Regions from separate parts of the Massilimicrobiota sp. An142 genome, predicted to be linked through region 1. Evidence: a T-box and tRNA genes for the amino acid it is inferred to sense, from the RefSeq annotation. Region 1 holds a T-box; the other holds one or more tRNA genes.
The links. A T-box is a leader RNA that pairs with one kind of tRNA and senses whether it is charged. The one in region 1 lies ahead of alaS (alanine--tRNA ligase), so its partner is inferred to be a tRNA-Ala.

Region 1 (10,550 bases):
AAACAAACGTAATTATGTCGAATAGATTGTAGATTTTACAAGGATACTAGGAAATTCCCTGACAAGCAAGGTGAAAGACAGCGAAAAACTATCCAAATTTAATGCTGTTGGTACAGTTTATTGTACATACCACTCACATATCCATAAGGATATGTGCAATGACAGCCATATATCATGGATTATCTTTAATTATTTTAGTTGCTAAGTAATCTGCTCTATCATTATCTAAATACAAAATGATCTTTTTGACTTCTAGAAAGTCCTTTAAAAGCTGCTCAGGTATTATTGGTGTCTTAGATGATATTTCACTATCTATACAAGCAATTTGAACACTTTCAAGTAATACAATATGATAGTCTTTATAATTTTTTATCGCATTTTCAATAAATTTACATAGGAAAGAGCAACAGTAGATGCTTCACATATATAGACTTCTTTGCATGGATTTTCAGCCTACAATAGAAAGGAATAGCGTTTTGTCACTTCATACACCATCATCTTTAAAGTCGCTATCAATACCTCTGACATTGGCATATTTAAGCTGATAATTATTTATATCATAACCTATAAAAGCAACATTTAAAAATGATTTTTGTATTACTGTTTTGATAGAAACTTTGATATAAAAGTGATTTGTCAAGATAATTGATAATGATATTGTAATCAATTCCTCGATTTAAAAGATAATCAATGGCTCTATTATTCTGCCGACAATGAAGAGGAAGTTAGAATGTTTTTTAGATTCCTTTTCATTACATTTGACATATTTAGGTAAAGTATTTTTCATTTTATCCAGTATAATCTGTACTGCTATATCTACCTTATTAAGAAAATCTAACTTTTCTACGATTCCATATGACTGCACATGCAATAAGCCATTAGAAATATGCGAGCTGTCACAATTCCTTAAACGGTAGGTAGTATGAGATATCTCTTCTCATCTCTCTAGCTGTTAGTTCATAAGATAAGTCAATAAATCATTTAATATATCATTTAGAACACAAGGCATTTGACCACCTTTTTTATCTTAAGAGATTGTTTTTCTTTTGTTTTCACCATAGTCTTGGTTTTACGTTTACCTTTTGGACTTCGGTTTGTCTGGTAATCTTATTTACCAGTTAGCCTTATATCAAGTTTTTATTCATACGCTCGAAAGAATTATTACACCACTTCCTCCATCCTCAACATCATAGTCAACAACTTGTGGTTGATTTATCTCCAACTGAATTCGTGCCATACACGGCACACTACAAAAAAGAATAACTATTTTTCAATAGTTACTCCTTTATCCTCCACTTTTTAAAAAAGTTATTTTGTTACAACTCCTTAAATACCTCTTCCTTCAATTAAGCAAACAGGCTCACTCACCATATAACTAAAATGTGTTTCAAAAAGAACACCTTTTGATTCACCACGTCTGACTTCAAACGATTCAATTGAACCACCTTTTTGAGAAGCCACAACAATATATTTATCAATCACAAGAATCATACTTACAGGTTTTTCATCTGTATCTGTATTATCTACAGCTGTCAACATTCCTGTAGCCAGATCTACTTCAAAAGTTGTCACAGAGTCATGTCCACAGTTTGATACAAATAAGTAATCACCTTTTTCATTAATGAGAATATCACCAGCAGTATTTTGACCAATATATTCATCTGTTGGGTAAGTCTTGACTGTCTGAACAAAAGTAAATACGCCATCTTCATAACGATAAACATGAATTTCACTTGTTAATTCACTTAGAACATATGCAAATTGTCCATCTGGTGAAAAAATAATTTTCTTTGGTCCTGAACCAGGTTTCACTTTAAATGTTAATTCATCATTACGCTGAAGTCTTCCTTTTTCACCAATATCATAAAGAACAATTTCATCTGTTCCTAAATCACAAACAACTATCCATTTTTGATCAGGTGTAGCATCAATAAAACAAGGATGGGCTTCATTTTGACGTTTCTCATCTACGCTACTTCCCTGATGTTTAATTGTTTGTACAACTTTGACAATTTTTTGTTTCAATATTGGAATCACAACAACTTCACTGTTGTAGTAATCCACAGCATAGGCACATGTACGATCTTCATTAACATAACTGTCTACATATGTCTTTCCATGATCTGTTGATTTACCAGCCAAACCAAATTGTAGATCCATTGAAGCATATTGCCATAAACCACCATCAGTTGGTCTCCCTGTATTATTTTTATAACATACATAGATAAAACGTTCACGTTTAGAAATGGCTATTGGATTCGCTAATGATTTATAAAATTTCTTTTTTAAAATTTCACCATTATCAATATCTATATGAAAAACATAAATTCCTCTAGTTAAATCATTACCATAACTTCCTACAAATATTGGCTTTACTTTTCGTTTCTTAAAAAACAATCCCATTTTTATCCTCCTTAATAAAGAAAGGTAACTTTCGTTACCTCCTGATACTAATCCATGTCTTGAGAGTTCTCATCTTCTTCATCTTCAACCATAAAACTATTGAAGACTTCTTCAATCATATCCCATTCATCAGGTGTTTCAATTGGATATAAATTCCCTTCATCATCATAAATAGATGAATAGACTTGAGCATCCTCATCATTTGCATCATAATATAAAACATATTTTTTTCCTGTATCTTCACTATCAAAAGTAAAGAGTACATCAAATTCTAATTCATTACCGTCATCATCAATGACTTGTATTTTATTAACGTCCATGACTATCTCCTTTGACCATCTAAGTATCCTTGTAAAATTTGTACAGCTGCCATTTTATCAATAACTTTTTTTCTTTTTTTGCGTGAAACATCAGCAAAAATCAATTGATTCTGTGCCATAACAGTTGTTAATCTTTCATCAACCAAAACAACCTCGACATCCATCATCTTTTCCAGCCTCTGTTTAAAAGCCATTGAAATTTGTGCTCTTTCCCCTAAATCCCCATTCATATGTTTGGGTAGACCAAGCACAATTGTATGAATATGATGTTCTTCAACAATCTGTTGAATATGTTTGGCAGCATCCTTATAGTTATTTTCTTCAAAACGATAGGTTTCTACACCATGGGCAAGCATACCAAGAGCATCACTCATCGCAATGCCACAAGTTCTCGAACCTAAATCTAATCCTAATATTTTTTCCACTATTTAGACTCCAAATAAAATTTAACAAGTTCTTCAATAATTTCATCACGATCAATCTGTTGAATAATTGAACGAGCCCCTTTATGACTTGAAATATATGCAGGATCATTAGAAATCAAGTATCCTGCAATTTGATGAACTGCATTATATCCTCTTTCATCTAAAGCATTAGCAACTGTCATTAAATGAGAATGGATAACTTCTCTTTTAATTTCTTCAGAATTAAATAGACGTGTTTGAGTAAAATCTTTTCCCATTTATACGACCTCCCATCTATATAATCTATATTACACTAAATCATTGCAAATTGCTAGTAAAACTTAGAATTGCGCTTTGATTTGTGCGATAGCTTCATCCATATGTGAGCAATCAGCACATCCTCCTTGAGCAAAGTCTGGTTTTCCACCACCACGACCAGCAGTCACCTGATTGATTGTCTTGATCATCTCTCCTGCTTTATATCCAGCTTGAACCATAGATTTTGTTAATCCTACAAAATAAGATATCTTACCTTCATATTCATTGACCATAATCACAAAACCATGCTGTAACTGATCACGAAGGTCAAAAGCCATTTGTTTAGCTAAAGCAACTTCTTTAGATTCTTGAACATATAAGAATTGTACACCATTTAAATCAACAATATTTTTAGATTGTTCCTTTGCAGATAAAGCATTGATCTGATCTAAATATTGATCTCTTTCTTTTTTGATTTCATTAGTTTCTTCAATGAAATGTGTAACTTTTTCAATTGTTTCATTCTTATTTTTAATCTTTAATAAGTCTTGAACTTGATTTAAAAGTGTTTCACTATTTTTAAATGCCTGATAAGCCTGTAATGATGTAACAGCTTCAATACGTCTTACACCAGAACCTACACTTTCTTCACTGACAATTTTAAAGATTCCAATTTCAATACTATTAGAAACATGGCATCCACCACATAATTCCTTAGAATAATCACCAACGCTGACAACACGCACTTCATCACCATATTTTTCATCAAATAAAGCCATAGCACCTGATTGCATTGCATCATCTTTACTCATTAACTGAATATCAACATTCAATCCCTTGAAGATTTGTTCATTAACCTGATCTTCAACTTGTTGTAATTGTTCTAAAGTCATTTTTTGAGGATGAGTAAAGTCAAAACGTAATCTTTGATCATCTACATATGATCCAGCCTGTGAAACATGTTCTCCTAATACATTCTTTAAAGCTTTTTGTAAAAGATGTGTTGCTGTATGATTATGAGTAATAAACGCACGTTTTCTTGTATCAACATATAAAGTTAATACATCTCCAACACGAATTTCACCTTTTTTAACGTTAACTATGTGTAAATGTTGTTGATGAGGTGCCTTATGAACATCTTTAACTTCAATTTCTGTAGAATCATTAGACATCATTCCTGTATCAGCACATTGTCCACCCATTTCAGCATAGAAAGTTGTCTGATCTAAAATGATTTCGCCTTGGCTATCAATCACATCACATTTCACACCCTCTTGGAATGTCGCAATGACTTTCGCCTGAATTGGTGTTGGATTATAAATGAATGTAGATGGGGCATCAAATGCCATTAAATCAGGTTTTTGTGATGACATAGATTCTAAATCACCACGAGCATTACGTGCACGTTCCTGTTGTGCTTTCATTTCTGCTTTGAAACCTTCTTCATCCACTTCAAAACCAGACTCTTCAGCAATTTCCACAGTTAATTCTAATGGGAAACCATATGTATCATATAATTTAAAAGCATCTTGACCATTTAATAAATGATTTTGGCTTTTTTCTAACATCTGATTTAATAGTTTTTCTCCATTTGATAATGTCTTATGGAAAGCTTCTTCTTCTTTTTTAACTAAACCACTTACATATTCCACTTTAGCAGGTAGATAATCATAGAAATCTTTCATGATATCCGCAACCACACCAACGAGTTCATACATAAATGAATGATCAATACCAATCTTTTTACCATAACGTACTGCACGTCTTAAAATTCTTCTTAAAACATAACCACGTCCAGCATTATCAAATAATGCACCATCGCTTAATGCAAAAGTCACAGTACGAATATGATCAGCAATCACACGATAAGCCATTTTATTATCTTGATATGGAACCTTTGCAAGCTTTTCAGTCGCATGGATAATTGGTAAGAATAAATCAGTATCAAAGTTTGTTTCTCCCTCTTGAATAATGCTGACTAATCTTTCTAATCCCATTCCTGTATCAATATTTTTTTGTGGTAATTCTTTATATTCTTTACGATCAATAGCTGGATTGCAGTCATATTGTGAAAAGACAACATTCCATACTTCAATGTAACGATCATTTTCCATTTCATCAAAGAATAATTTTTCTCCTAATCCTTCTGGATCATATTTTTCTCCACGATCATAGAAAATTTCTGAATCTGGTCCTCCTGGACCTTCACCAATTTCCCAGAAATTATCATCTGTTTTTAAAATATGACTTGGATCAACATGACAAACTTCTGTCCAGATACGATAAGCTTCTTCATCATCAGTATAAACACTGATATAAAGTTTATCCTTATCAAAACCAATCCATTCAGGACTTGTTAAAAACTCCCATGCAAAAGGAATCGCTTCTGCCTTAAAGTAATCTCCAATTGAGAAGTTTCCTAACATTTCAAAGAAAGTGTGATGTCTTGCTGTTTTCCCAACATTTTCAATATCATTTGTACGAATTGATTTTTGTGCATTCGCAATACGATTACATGCTGGCTTTTCTGTTCCATCAAAATATTTTTTTAATGCTGCAACCCCTGCATTGATCCATAATAATGTTGGATCATTATGTGGGATTAATGATGCTCCAGGTTCAATCATATGTCCTTTTGATTTGAAAAAATCCAAAAACATTTGTCTAACCTGATTACCTGTTAATTGTTTCATGATTTTCCTCCTTTTAATTAAAAAAAAGTCATTCCTGAAAAGGAACGACTATCATCGCGGTACCATCCTCATTCATAATGAATACTCATTATGCTCTTTGATCGTTAACGCCGATTTACGTTGATGTTTGCATCACTCTTAGAAGGTAGCTTTCTTTACAAGTATCCAGGAATTTTCACCAGCCATTCCCTCTCTTCAAGATCACTTATAAATACTTTTCTTCTTCAACGATTTGACTTTGATATTATATCCAATTTATTATCAAAAATCAATACTTCTTCTGATATTCAATATCAACAATACCATTATAAACATAAGTTTTTATCAAAGATAATCTTTTTTCCTGATCAAAATCTTCAAATAAACGTTTCCCTTTTCCAATTAATGTTGGAATCATAGAAATATGATATTCATCAATCATATTAGCCTGAATTAAAGGTGTAATCAATTGTTGACCACCACAAATCCAAATATCTTTTCCAGAATCCTGTTTTTTTTGAACTAATGAACAAATATCTTCAGATGTGACAATGACATGATCTGATGATAACTGAGTCAAAGATGATAAAACATAAATCTTTAATCCTTGGTGAATCCAATATTGATTGACTTTCTTTTCTATCATACGAAAAGCTGTTTCACTCATAATGACACTATCAACATGTTTTAATAAATGATGATAACTTTCTGTTTTTTCATCTGTAGGATTGTCACCATGCAGCCAATCTATACGTCCATGTTGATCGGTGATATATCCATCTAAACTCATTGCGATATACAAAATGACTTTTCTCACTATCATCCTTACTTTCTTTTTATTTTTTATGGTGATATGGGTAAATCCATTGAATAGTCTGAATCAGATAAGGTTCACATAGTAAGACAATGAATGTTGTCATCATATTATAAAATGTATGCATATTGGCTATTTGATGGAGGGGTGATAATGGTGTCCATCCTGCAATCCAATCAGCGAGAGGAATCATTTGTGAAATAATTAAAAAACTGATAGCTCCTACAACATTAAAAAGAAAATGAAACAATGCTAGACGTTTTCCATTGCGTGATCCTTTTAAAGAAGCAAGAAAACCTGTTATACATGTTCCTAAATCAAAACCTAGAATCAGATAAACAGCCTGATGAAAAGAAATCAACTGTTTAGAAGCGAGAATTTGTAAAATACCAATAGATGCTGATGAACTTTGAATTAAAGCTGTAAACAACATACCGATACAAACACCCCATATTGGATTTTGAATATGCATCAAAGCATTCACAAATGTGGATGAGTGTTGTAGGGGCAACATGGATTGAGCCATCATTTCAAGTCCCATAAATAATAGTCCTAAAGCCATCATCACTTGTCCACATAGATGCTTAATGCCATGACTTATCAGATATAAACATACGCCTACAAAGGCTAACAATGGCGCAAACATGCCAATATCTAAAGCAATCATCTGTCCTGTTATAGTTGTCCCAATATTAGCTCCCATCATAACCCAGATAGCTCTTTTTAATGACATAATATGAGCATTTAAAAATCCAATGAGAATAACACTCATAGCAGATGAGCTTTGAATCAGGCATGTCAACAAAGTCCCTACACCAATAGCTTTCCACTTATGATTGGTCAGTTTTAATAAAAAGATTTCTAATCTTTCTCCCAATCCTTCTGTTAATCCTTCTGATAACAGTTCCATGCCAAACAGAAATAATGCCAATCCTCCTAACAGTCCTAAATAATGAGAAATCGTCATGGCTTCACACCCCTTTATTATCATATATGATAATAAAGAAAAAATTTGTAAAATCTTTATCGGTTTTCATGATGCATAATTCTCTTAATATCATCACCAATACGTAAATTCTTGAAAAGTTCTCCAATAAAAACAACATATGACAATAATAGTGGCGAAAAAATCATACCAATCAGACCAAAAAGATCTCCAAAGAAAGTCAATGCTATTAAAAGAAGAATAGGATGTAAATGAATGCCTTTAGAAAATAAATAAGGTTGTAAATAAGAAGATTCTAAATATTGTAAAACCATAATCACAATAAGAGATGCATAACCAAGATGCTGGTCAATAAAGAATTCATAAATAACAACTGGTATGCCACCAATATAAGGTCCTACATAAGGAATGAGATTTGTAAGTGATAAAAATAATGCAATCCAAACTGCAAAATTCTGATTTATAAAAAAGAAAGGAATAAAGCACATCAAAAAGAAGAAGAAAAAATCTAAAATCATTGATTTCATAAACTGATATGTTGTGAGTTTTAATTTTTTTAATGTCTGCATACAGATACCTTGTTTTTCAAAAGGAAGATAGACAATGGCTTTTTCAATTAAATGAAGATTATCATAAGATAAATAAAATGAAATGCCTAATGCTATAAAAATATTTCCAACCCAGTAAATGACTGTCTGTGTCCAACCATTAAACATATCTATAAAATAATCAATGACTTGATATTCTTCTAAAAAACGAATAAAAGTAGAAAAAATAGGATTAACCATAATCTGACTATCACAGATACGATGATAAAAAATAAGACATTGATCTAATAAATAAGGGATTAAAAAATAACAGCTTAAAATAAAAAACAATGAAAAAGATAAATACAAGTGTGTTACAACAACTTTTCTAGAAAGGCGATCACTGGTAAAATAATCAATCAGGGGATCAATAAGAAAATGAAAAAACAATGCAATAATAACAGGAAAAATCAATTGAAAAATATAAATCAATAATGATCCTATACGAAATAAAGTATAAACATAATAAAGTAAAATAGCACAAATACAAAAAATGATGAGAGAACGTGCGATATTGTTTCTTTTCATTTCAACCTCCACGACAAGAAAAGGACTACAATGAGTCCTTTTGTACTTCTTAAAGTTGTTCCTTAATCGCTTTTTTGGCTTTATGAACAGTATGTTCGATGTTATCGGCACATGGCATATCACTCATCATAATCATTGCCGCAGCAACAATTCCTGCCGAGAAAAAAGCAACAGCTAATTTTGACATAATTATTCACTCCTTTAAAAGTACAATCTTAGTATGTCCTGATTATTCAAAATCATACAAAGAAATTTCAGGAGTTTCGTTCATTCTTGAAATCAATGTCGTTTTCCTTCGATCATCTTGTTCTCGACTAATTCCATATTGAAAAGCCTGATGATTTCCTAAAAACCATAAAGACTGTTTTGCTCGTGTTAATCCTGTATAAATCAGATTCTTTTTCAACATAATATAATAGTCTTTTAAAACAGGCATAATGACAATTTTAAATTCATTTCCCTGTGATTTATGAACACTCATGCAATAAGCATGTGTCAATGTATAAAATTCCTGTGGCGTATATTCAACAATAGTTCCATCAAAATCAACAATCATCATATCTGATAAATATTCAAAATTATCTTTATAACAGATTTCTACCAATGTTCCTATATCGCCATTAAAAACATTATCTTCAATACGATTTTTTAACTGTAAAATCTTATCGCCTTCTCTAAATAAACGTTTACCCACACGCAGTTCATTTTTAAATCCATCTTGAGGATTAAATAATTCCTGTAGACAATCATTTAAAGCATCAATACCAGCAACACCATTATACATTGGTGCTAAAACTTGTATATCATGCACATCATAGCCATCTTCTAATGCTTTTGTGACTAATACACGAACGTATTTGACAACATCATAGGCGGCACATGTTTGAAAATGAATATCCTGATACTTTGAAAATAAAGTTTCATCATATTGATTATTGCGAATACTATGGGCTAATTGAACAATACCACTTTCTTTGGATTGACGATATATGTGATGTAAAGCAATGGTTGGGATACGCTGACAACTGATGAGATCATTTAAAACACGACCAGGTGCCACAGATGGCAATTGCTGATCATCTCCAATCAAAAGAATCTGACTGACTTTTTGACAAGCTAACAAAAGATGTGAAAACAATAAAGAATCGACCATTGAAAACTCATCAATGATCAATAAATCCACATCTAATGGATTTTTCTCATTAATTGCAAAAGTATTTGTATGTAAATCCCATTTCAATAAACGATGAATGGTACAAGCTTCCACTCCTGTCACTTCAGTCAAACGTTTAGCTGCTCTACCAGTTGGTGCAACAACAGCTAATTTTTGATCAGGATTTAAACGCTGATAGATTTTAATCATAGCATTGACAATCGTTGTTTTTCCAGTTCCTGGTCCTCCGGTAATAATCATAGCTGACTGTTTTAAAAAGAGTGTCATCGCTTCTTTTTGAAAATGATCATATTGAATAGATAACTCTGTTTCTAAATCTGCAATAATGGTATCAATTTCCTGCTGATCATATTCATACAAAGGCGCATGAAGCCATTTTTGAAAGATTTTTGATATTTGTATTTCACTTTGATATAAATCATAAGGATAATAACGATCATCTTC
Region 2 (10,550 bases), on a different contig from region 1:
ATATGTGAAAGTTTTTCAATATATTGTAGCGGTTCAACTTCCTGATATAATGCTAAATGAATTTCTTTATCTACAAAAGTTATACGTGGCTGTAAAAACAGATAAACAATTAAGACAATCAAACAAAATACAAAAGTATAAAAAAAGACTTTTTTCATATGTATCACCAAGATACTATATGAATGAAAAGTCTTTTTTAGTCCTCCTGTTGAAAATATTCTTCAATGATTTGTCTTTCACTAAAAGGTAATGGTTCTTCATCCAAAATCTGATAATCTTCATGCCCTTTTCCTAGACACAAAATAATATCATGAGCTTCAGCATGCTCAAGAGCATAATGAATGGCTTGTTGACGATCTTCTATAACAATATATTCCCCATTTTCTTTATTGATCCCCTCAATAATATCCTGACAGATTTTTTGTACTGATTCGCCACGTGGATTATCTGCTGTTAAAATAGAGAAAGCATGATATTTTGCGACAATTTCTCCAGCTCCATAACGTCTATGCACATCTCTATGTCCACCTAATCCATAGACACAATAAATACGGTGAGGATGATATTCACTCATAGTCGATAAGATACTATCAAAAGATAACGCATTGTGTGCATAATCAATAAAAACTGTATATGGACGAGGAACTGGTACCATTTCTACACGTCCTTTTACACTGACTTGTTTTAAAGCTTCTTGGATATAAGGAACATCTATATCTAAAAGATGACATATCATAATTGCGACTAATGAATTATAGACACTAAATTTTCCAGGTGTATTCGTTTGAAATGATGCTGAAATAACACCATTTGTATCAAATGTCACACCTAATATATTATCTTGACGATAAAGATTGATGTTGCAAGCCTGTAAATCACTTTCCTGATCTATAGAATAAGTTTGAATCTGACAGTGAGCACGATCTATCATATCTAAATAATGTTCATCATCCTTGTTGAATAAACCAATGCGACACATTTGAAACAATTGTTTTTTACATGACATATAATGTTCAAAAGAGCGGTGCTCATTTTCACCAATATGATCAGGTGATAAATTCGTAAAAACACCTATATCAAAATCAATACCTGTTACACGGTCTAACATAAGTCCCTGTGATGAAACTTCCATAACACAATATTCACAACCTGCTTCCACCATTTCATGCATTAATTTTTGCAGTTCAAAAGATTCAGGTGTGGTATTCTTTGTTTTTCTAAATTCACCATTTACAATAGAACCAATTGTTCCAATGATGCCGACTTTTTTATGAGCCTTTTCTAAAATAGAAGCCACCATATAAGATGTTGTTGTTTTCCCTTTAGTTCCAGTAATCCCGATGACTTTCATTTGACGACTTGGATGATGAAAGAAAGCACAAGAAAGTAACGCTAAAGCCTTTCTTGCATTATCAACTAATAAATAAGTGATTCCTTCCTGATATTCCACTGGATGCTCAATCACAATAACCTTTGCACCTTTTTGAATAACCTGATCAATAAAAGAGTGTCCATCAACCTTTGCGCCAGGAATACAAACAAATAGACTGCCTGATTGAACTGTTCTGGAATCATAATCTATTTGTGAAACTTCTTCATCTAAATGTCCTTGAATGAACTGATAATTCATTTCATCTAGTAATTCATTTAATTTCATTTTCCTCACCATTCCTCATTTGATATCTATCTTTAAATTTGAGATATTTGTAAATCCCCATTTTTTATGTAATTTAATTTTCTAAATGCTTTATACATACTATAACAAACAACCATTGGCAAAACAACATCTATCAAAAACAGTGGTATCCAATAAGTTGTTGCCATGATTGAAAATGAATCCGTTAATCCTAATAATCCTGTTAGTCCCATAGCTGAACCTTGCACACTGCAACGTAAAGAAAAAAGCACTGAAATCATTCCACTTAACATACTGGCAAGTAGTGGTGGTATCCATATAACAGGTCGTTTGACAATATTTTTAAACTGTAAAAGACTTGTCCCTAAACCAATAGCCAAAACTTCACCAAAACGATTATCATTCATTGACATCACAGCAAATCCAATCATTTGACTACATACTCCAGCCAGTACAGCTCCTAAAACAACACCATTAAAATCAACCATTATACTTGTTAAAAGTAAAGATGAAAGTGGTGATGTTGTGATGACACCAGCTAATAAAGCAACTAGCATTCCCATTAAAACAGAAGGCATTGTTGCACATTGTTTCATTACACTATTGAGCCAGAAAGAAATTTGATGCATAAATGGTCCTATAAGCCAGACAACCAAACCAGCACAGCCAATTGACATAACTGGTACCAGCCAAATATCAAAAGGTGTTTTTCCCTGTACCAAACGCCCTACTTCAATTGCTAAAATGACAGCTATATAAGCTAACAATGGATTCCCCGTCGCAAGCGATATCTGACCGCCATCTACAACAATTGTTCCGGCACCGATCGTTCCAGCCAGCAATGCCGTCAACAAATTCATCCCTCTAGCATCAATACATAAGCCCATTGCAATACCAATGGCAGGTCCCATTAAATAACCAAGCATGACTCCCCATTGATAAAGCATATTGATATGAACAGCCGTCCCAATCTGTTTCAAGATGATACCAAAGACAACACTCACAAAATAGCCATATGCCAATCCATTCAATGTTCTTACAATATAATTTTCATGTCTATTTCTTGCCATCCTGTTTTTCCTCTTTTCTTTGATGATTCATTAATGCAGGGAAAGCTTTCATAATACGACGCTCACTCATAGATTTATCATGTATCCATTGACGATAACTTGAGATATCATTTTCTTTCCATAAATCCATTAATTCATTAAAACTGTGTTTACTTTGTTCAACATCATCAATCAATTTTTGCATTGATGATTCTATATCCTTCATAAATTCATCTAAACGTTCATCCAAATGTGTTAATGATACGACTGTAAAAATAAGATCAATGATAAATATTGTCGTTAACATTGTTGCTATCACAACCAATGTAATTAAGCCATGTTGCATGATTTTTTCTAACAAATAAGGTTGAACAAATTTCACTGCAACAACACTAAAAACACCAAAAACTAAAAAACCTTCTAAACAAACTCTTCCATTAACATGAAAAGCTTTATCAGAATAATCCCACCATCTTCTATGATAAAGTTTCTCCATAGCCCATGATGTTATATATTCAATCACACAGGCCACAAATGCTCCTTCAATAAAAACAGATAAATAACTTTCATTAGCAGAAAATAAAAGAGAGACAGTGATGGCTCCAAAACCATATATTGGAACAATAGGTCCATTTAAAAAGCCACTATTTTTAATTCTATGACGCGTCATAATTGGACATATCAAAGATTCCCAAATCCATCCTGCAAAACCATATATATAAAAAGTTACAATATAAGCACTAATATATTTTTCCATAATAAACTCCTTATCTAGAAATATTATACTTCGTTTTTATGATTAAGCAAGAAAAAAACTGCTTACGCAGTTTCATTGATATTGAATATTTTGTTGTCTATTTAATGGGTAGATGGATAATTGTGAAGCAGAAACTTTATTTTTCATTTGAATACAATGAATTTGATTATTTTCATATGTCTTGTAATAATAAGCCCCTTCATTCATACTCATACAACAAGAATAAACCGTATAATCATCCTGATTTTGTGCTGTTTTCACTGAACCTTTGACCATTGCTACAGCATCTAAAATATGAAAAATCTGACTGACATTCTCTTCTTCTTTTTCACTCATCACAGCATTTTCCTTTAACCACAATGTTTTCACAAAACGTGAAGCAGGTGAAAAATCACCAGGAATACCGATTGTCCCAAATCCGTTTCCATAAGGCTTCAATGATTGGTCCGTTAAATGATCTTGAGGATAAGACGATGTTAAATGCATATAGTTATGGACATTCCATTGATGATACGGATAAGGTGGATTGTTGGTTAAAATATGAAAAGCATCTTGATAAACCTGCAATCCTGATTCTGTTGATTCCAGAATCAGACTCTCTTTTTGATCGGCAATAATCCAATGTAAAGGTGCTAAAGGCAATTTTTCGTGGAATGGAATATCCAAAAGATGAAAACGATCAATAACCTTTTTGACCTCTTGTACGCTTTGATATTGCCCTAAAATATAGGGAATGAGTTCATAAGGCGTTATATTGGTTTTGTTGGCCTGTTCAGGAAAATAACGAGCATTCCCTGGAAAATATAAGCCAGCCATGCATAATCCCTTTTCATTCATAGCTTCAGCATATAATGGATAATTTTCCACGACTGTTGCCATACCAATCATTGCATATTGATTTTTAAACAATGTTCCATTTTTTAATGGAAAAGAATAATGTCTTGGTGTCAATACAACCTGTTCACCAAATGTTGTTTCCAGATCTAAATTTCTACCAAAATACCCATTTAATTGAAATGCTGTACACATATCAAAATCACCTCATTACCATTATAGACCAATTTCTATCAAATAACAAAAAAACCTATATTGATATATAGGTTACATACATAATGGTGGAGCTTAGCGGGATCGAACCGCTGACCTCCTGCGTGCAAAGCAGGCGCTCTCCCAGCTGAGCTAAAGCCCCATTATTCAATTATACATGGTGGGCCTGAATGGACTTGAACCATCGACCTCACCCTTATCAGGGGTGCGCTCTAACCAGCTGAGCTACAGGCCCATGTATATATATAACAGTTATTAATGGTGGGCCTGAATGGACTTGAACCATCGACCTCACCCTTATCAGGGGTGCGCTCTAACCAGCTGAGCTACAGGCCCATTAACGACTGCCCTAATATATTAGCATAGGCTTCTTTTTTCGTCAATACTTTTTTTATTTTTTAAGATATATTTTTATAATGGAGCAGATAAAGCCTGAAAGTAACCCTGTATTCCATCACTAATCACTGTCGCCAGCTTTTTATGATAACTGCGACTTTTTAACTGTCCTCTTTCATTAGCATTAGATAAAAAGCCACATTCAATCAATACTCCCAGTGATTGTGTTGCACGCAAGATATAAAAACTACTTGATGAAATATTTTTCCTTGTTCCCGTTAAGGTTTTCATTTGATTATGAATACTATCAGCTAATCTTTTCCCATCCTCACTTTTTTTATAATAAAAAACTTGTGATCCCCAGGCACTAGAATTTGAAGAATTCAAATGAATACTTAAAAATAAATCTGGCTGATATTCATCAATCTTTAACGCTCTTAAATACATATCATCCTGTTTAGAATAGTTATAATTTCTTCTTGTCATATCCTGGTCATCTGTTCTTGTCATATAAACCGTTGCTCCACGTGATTCCAATTCTTCTTTCAATGCAAAACTGATTTTCAAATTTAATTCATCTTCATCGACTCCAGCAATACTCGCTCCATTGTCTAAACCCCCGTGACCAGGGTCCAAAACTATCACTCTTTGATTTAACAATTGTGATGATGAAACATGAATAACTGGTTTATATAAACATGTACATAAAGCAAAAAGAATAATAAAAGACATCATTTTTTTCATATGAATCATCACCCGTTTATTTATATGAAAAAAGAAATGTCTTTATGCTTAGAGTCTTTCTCCTTATATTAACCTTTAGCGACAGATAAACGTTTTTTCTTCAAATCTTTTCCAATTGTCAACATCATTGTTAAATAACATGCGCCTCCACCAATAAAGTTACTGATAGCTTCAGCAATAAAAACACCATCAATACCCATATATATAGGCAAAATCAAAGTCAATGGAACAACAATTATCACTTTTCTAAAAAGTGAAAAGAAAACCGCCTGTTTAGACTTTCCTAATCCTACCGCCACAGCTTGCCCCGTCATTTGAAAAGCCATCATAAAAAAGCCAAAAAAGTATAAATGAATAGCTTGCGTTCCATGTGTTATGATTTCTGGATTATGACTAAAGATCTGAATATAAAATTGAGGAAACAAAGTAATACTGAGCCATAAAAGAAAACTCGTTAAGAAGCAAGTGATTGTTGTAAAACGAATAGCTTTTAAAACTCTTTGATATTGTTTAGCTCCATAATTATAGCCAAGCACTGGCTGTGAAGCATTAGCTAAGCCTTGTCCTGGTAAAGATACAACCTCTCTAATAGAATTAATAATTGTCATAATCGCAATATAGAAATCTCCACCATATGTCTGAAGTGTGGCATTACAAACAATTGTAACAACAGAATTTGTCAATCCCATCATAAATCCAGCCATCCCTAAAGCAAATATTTTTTTCACATGTTTTATTTTTAATTTCAGTCTTTCTTTTTTTAATTTCAATATCGTTTTTTGACCTGTTAAAAATTGGAATGTCCATAAGGCAGATACAAACTGTGATATTACAGTTGCAAGCGCTGCGCCTTTGACTCCCATTGCTAAAACAAAAATAAAGATAGGATCCAAAATAATATTTGTTATAGCACCTAACAAAACTGTCATCATGCCTATTTTCGCAAAACCTTGACTATTAATAAAACTATTCATGCCTAAACCAATCAAAACAAATGGCGTTCCTAATAAATAAATACTCATATAATCATTTGCATATGTAATGGTATTCTGACTGGCTCCAAAAGCCCATAATAACGGTTCTTTAAACAACAGTCCAATGATCATAATCAAAACTGAAAAAAGAATCAGTAGAGAAAACGAATTCCCCATAATTTCTTCTGCCAAATCATGATCTCCACTTCCTCTCGCTATAGAACAAAGTGGTGAACCACCCATACCAAATAAATTCGCAAAAGCAATAATAATTGAAATTAATGGCAAACATAAACCTAAGCCGCTCATCGCAAGAGTGGCTACATCAGGTAATCTTCCAATATAAATACGATCAACAACGTTATATAAAATATTGATAAACTGTGCAACAATCATTGGTCCAGCAATATGTAAAATATGCTGGGATACATTTCCTAATGCAAAGTTATTTTGATCTTGCATTTATATAAGCTGTAATAAATCTAATGGTTTTTCTAAAACAATTGTTGCATTTTTCATTTCTTCTTTAGCGACATTACCCCATTTGGCATATCCAAAATCTATATGAGCATTTTGAGAAGCCAATTCATCTGAACGAGCATCACCAATATAAATCACTTCATCAGGTTGAAGCTGTAATCTTTTTAAACATTCTAATAAAGGTGTTGGATCTGGTTTATGTTTATCAGTATCTTCTGCTAATATTGTAGCTTTCATATATTTATCCAACCCTTTTTCAACCATATCAATTTGATATTGAGCCTTTGTTTTGGCAGATACCACAGCTTGAATAATCCCTGATTCTTCCAGTTTTATAAAAACCTCTTCAAATCCTTCATAAAGTGTTGCTCCTTCTTCATATTCATTGACATATTGAACCCATTTGGCATATGTTTTTTCTTTATCTTTTATATTTAATTCTTCCATCACTTTCATACCAGGATAAGCCGCAAATTTTAAAACGTCTTCAAAACTCCAATCTTCATTTAATTCTTCTTTAATAATTCTCATTAATGGATACATATTCATATTTAATGTATTTAAAACTGTTCCATCAATATCATAAATAACTGCTTTATACTTTTTCATATCTTTTTTTCCTCTCTTGATAAATCTTCATAAGCTTCTTTTAACCACTGATGTGGATATAAAATACGTTTATGTTGTAACTGTTCTTTTAAAAATAAATAAGCACTATATGCTAATGATATCTTCATTCCTTCTTCAATAACATCTAAATAAGGAGGAAACTCTTTGATGCAGCAGGAATGGATACTTTTTTCGGATGGACCTATTGTCCAGGCATTTTGTAACGCTATTTCCATCATTTGATTGTGAGAAATCACAGCACTGATGTCGTGTAATAAAGCTGCCTGATAACATTTTTGAGGATCAACTCCAAATCTATGAGCAAGTTTCAGACTCTCATTTGCAACTTTCAGACTATGTTCTTTCGTATAAATACATTGATATGTATCAAAAAACTGGCAAACATTCTCTTTTAAACTCAAATCTGGTGATATAAGATAGTCCATCATTGGCTATTCTCCACATAGCGATCAATATGACGTTCTACGACATCAAATGGCGCTGTTCCCGTTTCTAATAACGCTTCATGAAATAACTTATGATCAAAATTGTCCCCTAACGTTTCTTGAGCTTCTTCTTTCATTTGTGCTATTTTTTCATATCCAACATAATAAGGAACAAATGCTGCTGGATTAGCTTGAAGCTGTTTATATAATGCTGACAAAGACTCTTCATCTAAAAGCATTCCATTGTCTTCTAAAAAATCAAGAACATCACTTTGACTCCATCCTTCATAATGAATACCAATATCTATCAAAATCGTTAAACTATTATTCAATAATTCTGCTTCTTTATATAACTGCAAAACATCTTCATCAATTTTATCTGTTAAATACTTTAAACATTCATATTGTGCATATGTCGCATAGCCTTCGCTATATGCCTGACAGCTGGCAATGGCTTTTCTAAAATTGTTTGTCTGATTTTCATACATATACGCATATTGATACATGTGTCCTGTTAGCCCTTCATGTGCCACTGTCGCATATGTTGATATCGTCTTGACATCATTTGTTTTAGGATTGACTCGCAACTGTTTCACTTGTGTTCCATCTAATGTAGGAATATTAAAATAAGCTGTTACCCCTGAATCAGAAGCTAAATTTTCATTGACATCTTGAATTTGATATGACAGTTGATCAACTTCAGGAAAATCTTGCGATAAATTTTGTTTAATAAACTTCAAAATTTCATCGTAACTCTGGAAATTTGTTTGAGGGAAATTCCCATTTGTATAATCTTCATAAAGCTCAGGATTTTGAATAGCTAATACAACCAGACGTTGCATATGCTGATGAAAAGCATCTTCCATCATATTTTTGACTTCTTCTACTGTTTGATCAGTTCCACTATTTTGTTGTAATAATAAAGCATAGTATTCTTTACCATCTTTGAAATGAGCGAGTCCCTGCTCATTATTGGTACCATCTTTAAGATGAGATAAAGTAGTTATGATTTCTTGATAAGCTGGAAAGAAAGACGTTTGAAAAGCGTCTTCCATTTGTTGTTTATAATCTTCTTTCTTTTGCTTTGTGATATCTAGATTTTCAATATTTTCATAAACAGCCTGTAAAACAGGACTATGATCTTTTTGATCTAAAATTCTTTGACAATAAGTTAACACTGAATCAAAATCAATCATTAACAAACCTTTTTGAGCTTGTGTTTTTGTATAATCTAAAGCTTCTTGCGTATAGGGTAAAATATCTTTAACCATGACAATCATATTTTTTAAATCTTCTTCATTTCGTATGTCCCAATCAGTTAGTAAAGTTGGATATTGATAATGTAAACCTGTCATACTGGCAAATAAAGAACCATAATAATCAAATTTTTCATCACTCAATTTTTGATCAATTGATAATTGTGTTTTATAAATATCATAAGAATCTTTTTGATCTTCAGTTAAAGCATCATAATCAAATCCCATTAATTGTTCATAGGTATCATTTAACGCCTGTTTGAGTTTTTGCTGGTCATCTTGAGATGCACCCATGCCTAGTCCAACTTCTACCTGACTCATATCAATTCCAAAATCATCTGGATGAGTCACATAAGTATGTAAAGTCACATAATCGTTTTCCATCGTTTCTATAAATTCCTGATTTAAAAATTGATCAAACTCTTTTTGAACTGTCACATTATCTTGCTGGCATCCTACCATGCAAAAGAATAATGTTATGGACAATAAAAACTGGATTGACTTTTTTAAATATTTCATATTTTTCCTCATGTCTTATTTGTTGTTATCTACACTTTCCGTGACTTGACTGACATCTTCCCAATGTAAGTTTTGAACTTCTGTTAGTAGTGATGAAAATATTTTTTTATCTGTTTTTCTATAAATCCCATAATACATCACATGTGCCTGTGGATCACTAATAGGAATAGCCTTGCGATTTTCTGATTTTCCTTCCTGTTTCATTGTAATATCACTTCTAAAATGAGGTAATGCCGATGCCTTAATCAATTCATTGAAAACCTGCCCATCTTCCTGAAATAACAAATGTGATTGAGGAATGACTTTTTGACAGATTTCATTCCAGAATCCTATTTTTGACAACAACAGAACACTTTCACCATTTAAGTCATCAAATGATATTTCTGGAAATAAAGCTAAAGGATGTGCTGGTGGTACAGATAAAAAGAGATTTTCTTCAAATAATGGCACACATTCATAATCAGAATCATCAATAGGATGATGAAAAACAATAATAGAAAATTCATAATTTTTTAATCCTTGCAGTAAAATGTCTTCTCGAGAATCAAGAACATCATGAATTTGCATTTCAGGGTATAATTTTTTGAAAACATGACGTAATCCCCAGATTGGTGCTGGTGCACAGGACCCAATTTTCACTTCGTATTGGCTGCGATTATAGGCCTGCAAAGTATTCACAATCTTTTCTTTATCATTT

Region 2: it encodes a tRNA-Ala, which carries the amino acid that the T-box ahead of alaS (alanine--tRNA ligase) is inferred to sense. The anticodon was not compared.

The regions. Positions count from the first base shown of each region.
Region 1 is NZ_NFLD01000002.1:45,498-56,047, reverse strand. It holds gene B5E87_RS14950 (hypothetical protein) at 485-640, opposite strand; gene B5E87_RS01365 (lactonase family protein) at 1,327-2,403, opposite strand; gene B5E87_RS01360 (DUF1292 domain-containing protein) at 2,451-2,723, opposite strand; gene ruvX (Holliday junction resolvase RuvX) at 2,726-3,148, opposite strand; gene B5E87_RS01350 (IreB family regulatory phosphoprotein) at 3,148-3,405, opposite strand; gene alaS (alanine--tRNA ligase) at 3,469-6,078, opposite strand; T-box leader at 6,116-6,315, opposite strand; gene B5E87_RS01340 (dihydrofolate reductase family protein) at 6,347-6,880, opposite strand; gene B5E87_RS01335 (Na/Pi cotransporter family protein) at 6,894-7,862, opposite strand; gene B5E87_RS01330 (AI-2E family transporter) at 7,895-8,932, opposite strand; gene B5E87_RS14945 (hypothetical protein) at 8,982-9,119, opposite strand; gene recD2 (SF1B family DNA helicase RecD2) at 9,162-10,550, opposite strand, start outside.
Region 2 is NZ_NFLD01000023.1:23,890-34,439, forward strand. It holds gene B5E87_RS10110 (polysaccharide deacetylase family protein) at 1-158, opposite strand, end outside; gene B5E87_RS10115 (UDP-N-acetylmuramoyl-L-alanyl-D-glutamate--2,6-diaminopimelate ligase) at 197-1,657, opposite strand; gene B5E87_RS10120 (PTS sugar transporter subunit IIC) at 1,690-2,706, opposite strand; gene B5E87_RS10125 (putative ABC transporter permease) at 2,693-3,442, opposite strand; gene bsh (choloylglycine hydrolase) at 3,515-4,471, opposite strand; tRNA gene B5E87_RS10135 (tRNA-Ala) at 4,556-4,631, opposite strand; tRNA gene B5E87_RS10140 (tRNA-Ile) at 4,648-4,724, opposite strand; tRNA gene B5E87_RS10145 (tRNA-Ile) at 4,749-4,825, opposite strand; gene B5E87_RS10150 (N-acetylmuramoyl-L-alanine amidase family protein) at 4,901-5,569, opposite strand; gene B5E87_RS10155 (MATE family efflux transporter) at 5,638-7,005, opposite strand; gene B5E87_RS10160 (HAD family hydrolase) at 7,006-7,632, opposite strand; gene B5E87_RS10165 (HD domain-containing protein) at 7,629-8,078, opposite strand; gene B5E87_RS10170 (DUF885 domain-containing protein) at 8,078-9,853, opposite strand; gene B5E87_RS10175 (LysR family transcriptional regulator) at 9,869-10,550, opposite strand, start outside.